One region of the Oerskovia jenensis genome, then DNA from elsewhere that is predicted to be linked to it. Evidence: riboswitches for the same ligand, from Rfam matches in the RefSeq annotation. Region 1 holds a riboswitch; the other holds the start of a gene.
The links. Region 1 has a riboswitch for FMN ahead of pnuC (nicotinamide riboside transporter PnuC). Riboswitches for the same ligand answer to the same signal wherever they lie in the genome.
Positions count from the first base shown of each region.

Region 2: another riboswitch for FMN. It lies ahead of ribD (bifunctional diaminohydroxyphosphoribosylaminopyrimidine deaminase/5-amino-6-(5-phosphoribosylamino)uracil reductase RibD); the one in region 1 lies ahead of pnuC (nicotinamide riboside transporter PnuC).

Region 1 is NZ_JAFBBO010000001.1:3,062,948-3,066,146, forward strand. Features, by position in the region: gene JOD49_RS13785 (flavin reductase family protein) at 1-100, shown strand, start outside; gene JOD49_RS20800 (methylated-DNA--[protein]-cysteine S-methyltransferase) at 97-633, shown strand; gene JOD49_RS13795 (VOC family protein) at 641-1,063, opposite strand; gene pnuC (nicotinamide riboside transporter PnuC) at 1,225-1,944, opposite strand; FMN riboswitch at 2,108-2,233, opposite strand; gene JOD49_RS13805 (TetR/AcrR family transcriptional regulator) at 2,352-3,131, opposite strand.
Region 2 is NZ_JAFBBO010000001.1:264,663-267,861, forward strand. Features, by position in the region: gene JOD49_RS01200 (RsmB/NOP family class I SAM-dependent RNA methyltransferase) at 1-174, shown strand, start outside; gene rpe (ribulose-phosphate 3-epimerase) at 274-936, shown strand; FMN riboswitch at 1,303-1,428, shown strand; gene ribD (bifunctional diaminohydroxyphosphoribosylaminopyrimidine deaminase/5-amino-6-(5-phosphoribosylamino)uracil reductase RibD) at 1,543-2,940, shown strand; gene JOD49_RS01215 (riboflavin synthase) at 2,940-3,199, shown strand, end outside.

The sequences.
Region 1 (3,199 bases):
CCTGATCGTGGTCGGTCGGGTGGTCGGGGTCGACGGACGGCCGGACGCCCTGCCGCTCGTCCACCTCGACCGCGCCTACGGGACGGTCGTGCGGCGGTGAGCCCTGCGGGGACGAGCCTCGCGGGTGCGCCGCCCGCCGGGACCGTGACGTCCGAGCGCATCGAGACGCCGATCGGCCCGCTGTGGCTCGTGACCGAGGGCGAGGTGCTCCTGGTGGCGGGGTTCGCCGTCGACCTGGCGGGCGTCGCACGCGCCCTCGGCACGCCACCTGTCCGCGCCCGAGCGCGCGAGACGCCGAGCGCGGCCGCGACGGCCGCGACGGCCTTCTTCGCGGGGGACCTCGGCGCGCTCGACGCGGTCGTGGTGCGCCAGCCCGGGACGGCGCGCATGCAGGAGGTGTGGCGCACGCTCCGGGCGGTCCCAGCAGGGACCACGACCACCTACGGGGCGCTGCTCCCCGCGGCGCCGCGGCTCGCCGCGAGGGCGTGCGCCGCGAACCTCGTGAGTCTGTTCGTCCCGTGCCACCGCGTGCAGCGGGCTGACGGGAGCCTGGGCGGCTTCACGTGGGGGCTGGAGGCCAAGACGTGGTTGCGCGACTTCGAGTCGGGCCGAGCCGAGGCGGCGCCGGCGTGACGCGTCCTCAGCCCTGCGCGGCCGCGATGTTGACGAGCCAGCTCACGCCGAACCGGTCGTCGCACATGCCGAACGCGTCGCCCCACGGCGCGACCTCGAGCGGCACGGTCACGGTCCCGCTCGACGACAGCTTGGCCCAGTAGCCGCGGAGCTCGGCGTCGTCGGCCTGCTCGCCGCTCAGCGAGATCGCGACGCCGCCGCCTGGCGAGTACTCCATCGAGCTCGGGGTGTCGGCGGCCATGAGGACCAGGCCGTTCGGCGCCTCGAGCTGGGAGTGCATGACCTTGTCGGCGTCGGCCGGGTCGTCGGCCGCCTGGAAGTCCGCGAACGTGCTGATCGTCAGCTCGCCCCCGAACACGTCGCGGTAGAACTCGATCGCCGCCCGGGCGTCGTCGCGGAAGTTCAGGTAGGGGTTGAGTCGTGTCGTCATGGTGTCGCCTTCTCCGTCACGTCGTCCACATGGTCGGCATCGCCGCGTCGTCCCGGGTGCGCCCGGCCAGGGGTCGGAACCTGGCCGGAAGTGGTGCGCCCCGCGCGAGCAGGGCGCACCTTCGAGTATCCGCCCGGTCCACCGGGACGCAAGAGGTGACGTCAGACCTGCCCGTGGGGAGTCGCAGCGGGGGAGGTGCCCGCGAGGAGCAGGGCCTTGGAGCGCCGGTCGATGCGCCACCACACGAAGAAGCCCACGAGCGTGAACGCCCCGTAGAACACGTACATGAACGCCGACGCGTAGAAGCCGGCGTCGATCAGCAGCGGCACTCCCACGATGTCGACCGCGACCCAGATCAGCCAGAACTCGACCCAGCCCTTGGCCATGCCGTACGTCGCGAGCAGCGAGCCCATGAAGATCCACGCGTCGGCCCAGACGGGCTCGTAGGACTCGAGGGCACGGAAGATCGGGGTCAGCAGCGCGGTCCCGGCCACGAGCGCGACGACGAGGAAGGCGCGCTGGCGCCACGAGGCCCAGCGTGGCTCGACGGCCACGCCGTGGCTGTCGGCGTCCGCCTCCCCGAGACGGTCGCGCGTCCGGCGCCACTGCACCCACCCGTAGACCGACACGACGACGAACATGACCTGGCGCCCGGCCTGACCGAGCAGGTTCACGGGGTTGGGCGTCGCGAACACCGCGCCCAGGAACACCGTGAGCAGCAGGAGGTTGCCGACGATCCCCACGGGCCACGCCCAGATCTTGCGGCGCATGCCGCCGAGCGCGGAGGCCAGGCCGAACCCGTTGCCCACGATCTCCCGCCACAGCAGGTGCTGGCCGCCGATCGTGAGCTGCGCGTCGAAGAGCGCGTGGATCAGGTCCATCGATGTTCCCTCGTCCTGGGCACGTCGGCTCCGGGGTGAGGGCGGGCGGCGGGGTCGGTGCCCGTTCCTGGGCTGCCCGACGGCGTCGCTCACCACGGCCAGGCCCGTCCCGGTGGTCTCAGGGCTCGACGACTCGTCGTGCCCCGGCCGGGAAGGCCGTGCCGCACGTGCTTCCTCCCATCCGGACTTTCACCGTCGGTCCTGGAGTTCCACCAGGTCAACCGCGCGTGGGCGCGGGTCGCGGACTGTCACCGCCGGCTCGGAATTGCACCGACCCCGGAGCACGTTCGTGCGTACTGCTTGCTGTCTCCTGCAACCGCCGATGCTACCGGTGCATTCCCGGGGCCCGTCAGTGCGTTGCTGAGTGCGTGATCCGGCAGCGACACGCCCGGCGAGTCGCTGCCGAATCACGCACCCAACGCGTCGCGGACCGCGCGGGCGACCTCGTCGGGGTCGGCATCCGCGTCGAGCACGGTCACGACCACGCGCCGGGCGGGCGCGTCACCGGTCCGTGCGACGCCGTCCCCCGAGCCCCGGGCGGGCGACGTGGCCGCGGGGGCGGGCTCCGTCGTCGGGCCGGCGGGGTTGCGGGCCGCGCGGCGCAGGTCCGCGAACGCCTCCTCGAGCTCGGGGCGCAGGTCCTGGTCGGGGTCGCGCAGCCAGCGGCGCAGGATCGCGTTGTGCACCGCGACGACCGACGCCGCGAACGCGACCGACGCGGTCGAGTTGCGGGTGTCGGCGGGCAGCGAGTCGCGCAGGTAGGACGTGAACGCGCGCTCGTAGCGGTGCGTCGTCACGAGCTCGCGGTCGCGCAGCGCGGGCACGTCCTGCAGCAGACGGTGGCGCGCGACCGACGTCTCGCGCTGGCCCACGTGGTGGTCGAACACGAGCCGCGCCGCCCTGCACACCTCGACGTACGGGTCGACGTTCTCGAGCTCCTCGGGGGTCACGCCGCGTGCCGCGGGACGGGTCTCGCCGAGCAGGACCACGACCGCGTCCAGGAGCAGCTCGTGGTCCGCGAAGACCACGTCCTCCTTGGAGCGGAAGCGGCGGAAGAACGTGGCCCGGCTGATCTGTGCGGCGTCGGCGATGTCCTCGACGGTCGTCTGCTCGTAGCCCTTGCGGGTGAACAGCTCGATCGCCGCGTCCACCGCCTGCGCGTGCGTGTTGCTTCGTGCGGCACTCATGGACGGGACGCTACACCGCACGCGCGGACGGGGAGGGGCGGCGAGGGCCGGTGGGCGCGCTGTGCTCG
Region 2 (3,199 bases), 2.8 Mb from region 1:
GTCAAGGACGTCCTGGCCGGGCGCGACGACGTCGAGGTCCTCGACGCGGCCGCCGCGGTGCGTCAGGTCGCCGGGGACGACATCCCCCTCGCGGACCGCACCGACGTGCAGCTGTGGCCCCACGTCCACGGGACCGACGCGATGCACCTGACGCTGCTGCGCCGTCGGGCCTGAGACGCCCCTGCCGACGGCCGGGCCGGGTGGTGAAGGCCACCCGGCCCGGCCCTCGCGGGTTCCCCGCAGGGCGCGCGGGCGCCCTCTAGGCTGGTGCCCATGTCCGCACTCATCGCCCCCAGCATCCTGTCCGCCGACTTCGCGAACCTCGAGCGCGACCTGGGCGCGATCGCGACCGCCGACTACGCGCACGTCGACGTCATGGACAACCACTTCGTGCCCAACCTGACCCTGGGGCTGCCGATCTTCGAGCGCCTCGCCCAGGTGTCCCCGGTGCCGCTCGACGCGCACCTCATGATCGCCGACCCCGACCGCTGGGCCCCCGGCTACGCCGAGGCGGGCGCCGCGTCCGTCACCTTCCACGCCGAGGCCGCCACGGCCCCCGTGCGCCTGGCCCGCGAGCTGCGCCGCCTGGGCTCGCGGGCGGGCCTCGCGCTGCGCCCCGCGACGGCGGTCGAGCCGTTCCTGGACCTGCTGCCCGAGTTCGACATGCTCCTGGTCATGTCCGTCGAACCAGGCTTCGGCGGCCAGTCCTTCATCGAGGGCGTGCTGCCCAAGGTCCGCCGCATCCGCGACGCCGTGTCCGAGGCCGGCCTCGACGTGTGGGTCCAGGTCGACGGCGGCATCTCGCGCGCCACCATCGAGCGCGCGGCCGAGGCCGGCGCCAACGTGTTCGTCGCGGGCTCGGCCGTGTACGGGGCCGAGAACGTCCCCGACGAGATCGCGGCCCTGCGGGCGCTCGCGGACCAGCACACGCACTGACCGCCGCACCGGTGCCGGGGGGCGTGGGCCTTCGTCGGCGCGTCGCTCGGGTGGTGGACGCCTCGCGAGGAGGCGGAGCCGTTCCTCCTGTGGCCCGCTCTGGTCGTCCTGGGACTGGGGATCGTCGGACAGTTCGCGTCGGACTGCTTCCGCACGCCGCGCGCCTGACGAGGCTGGCTGCGCCAGCGTGTCCGGTCCGCGCGCCTGCGGTCGTTCACATCGTCCCAGCCCCCGGGACGGAGCGGATCGAGGTCCTGCGGTGGAAGGCCGGTGTGGCATGCTGGGTGAAGGCGAGACGCCGACGCGGTGCCCCCCCAGGGGGCGCGAGCCAGGGTCTCGACGGCCAGCAGAACGAGCAGTACGCACACACGTGCTCCGGGGTCGGTGCAATTCCGAGCCGGCGGTGACAGTCCGCGACCCACGCCTCGGCGTGGTTGACCTGGTGGAACTCCAGGACCGACGGTGAAAGTCCGGATGGGAGGAAGTACGTGGCGGCGCGGGGCGGAGCCCTGTGCCGTGGTGTCGTGACGTCCGTGGACCCTCGGGTCCCGTGGCGTCGTCGACGACCCCTCACCCCGGAGCATCGTGCTCACCGGGAGGAGGATCATGGGCGCCAGGCCCTCACTGACGATCGACGCCGCGATGGTGCGCGCGCTCGAGCTGGCCGCACGCGGCCCCGCCCACGGCCCCAACCCCCGCGTGGGCGCCGTCCTGCTGGGCCCGGCGCCCCGCCCGCTCGACTCCCTGCCCGACGCCGCCGCCCGGGGCCCCGTGGACGACGCGTCCCGGGTGGTGCTCGCCGAGGGCTTCCACCGTGGTGCCGGGACACCGCACGCCGAGGCGGCCGCGCTGGCCGACGCCCGGGGGCGCGGCGTGGACGTGCGGGGCGCGACGGCCGTGGTGACGCTCGAACCGTGCAACCACACCGGACGCACGGGGCCGTGCGCGCAGGCGCTGCTGGACGCGGGCGTCGCCGAGGTCGTGTACGCCGTGGCCGACCCCAACCCTGTCGCGACCGGGGGCGGCGATCACCTGCGCGCGGCCGGGGTCCGGGTGGCCACGGGGCTGCGCGAGGCCGAGGGGGAGCACCTCCTGGGCCCCTGGCTGGTCGCTGTGCGCCGCGGGAGCCCGTACGTGACCCTCAAGCTCGCCTCGACCCTCGACGGGCGCGTGGCGGCCGCCGACGGCACCTCGCAGTGGATCACCGGTCCCGCTGCCCGCGCGCACGCCCACCGGGTCCGGGCGCAGGTCGACGCGGTCCTCGTGGGCACCGGGACCGTCGTCGCGGACGACCCGTCGCTCACGGCGCGCACGCCCTCTCCGGCGAGCGCCACAGGGGAGCCGGCGCCTGGGCTCGCCGAGCATCAGCCCCTGCGTGTCGCTGGTGGGGTGGTCGGGCCGGCGCCCGGGCTTGCCGAGCATCAGCCCCTGCGTGTCGCTGGTGGGGTGGTCGGGCTGGGGGCCGGGCTTGCCGAGCATCAGCCCCTGCGCGTCGTCGTCGGGCTCCGTGACCTGCCTCCGCACCTGCGGCTCGCCCCGCAGGGGGCGTGGACCACCGACGGGGGCGGACCCGTGCTGCACGTGCGCACGCACGACGTCCGCGCGGTCCTGGCCGAGCTGGCCGCGCGGGAGGTGCGTCACGTCCTGGTCGAGGGCGGCCCGGGACTCGCGACGGCGTTCCTCGCGGCGGGAGTGGTCGACGAGGTCCACGCCTACCTCGCTCCCGTGCTCCTGGGCACGGGCCTGGGGGCCGTGGGTGACCTGGGTGTGGCCACGCTCGCCGACGCCCCCCGTCTCCTCACGCACGACGTCCAGCGCCTCGGCCCGGACGTCCTGGTCGTGGCCCGCGTCCTGCCCGTCGTGTCGCCGGTGCCCCACGCGCCTGCTGGTCCCGCCGCTGACCTCACTGCCTCGGACCTCACCGCGCCGGGATCGCCCGTGCCCGGTGCCCCGACCTCCACCCACGCCAGCACCCACCGCACCACCCCCGAACAGGAGACGTGATGTTCACCGGAATCGTCGAAGAGATCGGCACGGTCCACGAGATCGCGTTCCCCGGGGGTGAGACCTCCGACGCCGTCCTGACCGTGCACGGCCCCCTCGCCACCTCGGACGCCCACCTGGGCGACTCGATCGCCGTCGACGGCGTGTGCCTGACCGTGACGGGCGTCGGACAGGACGGCACCTTCACGGCCGACGTCATGCCCGAGTCGCTGCGCCGCACCGCCCTGGGCGACCTGCGTCCCGGGTCGCGCGTGAACCT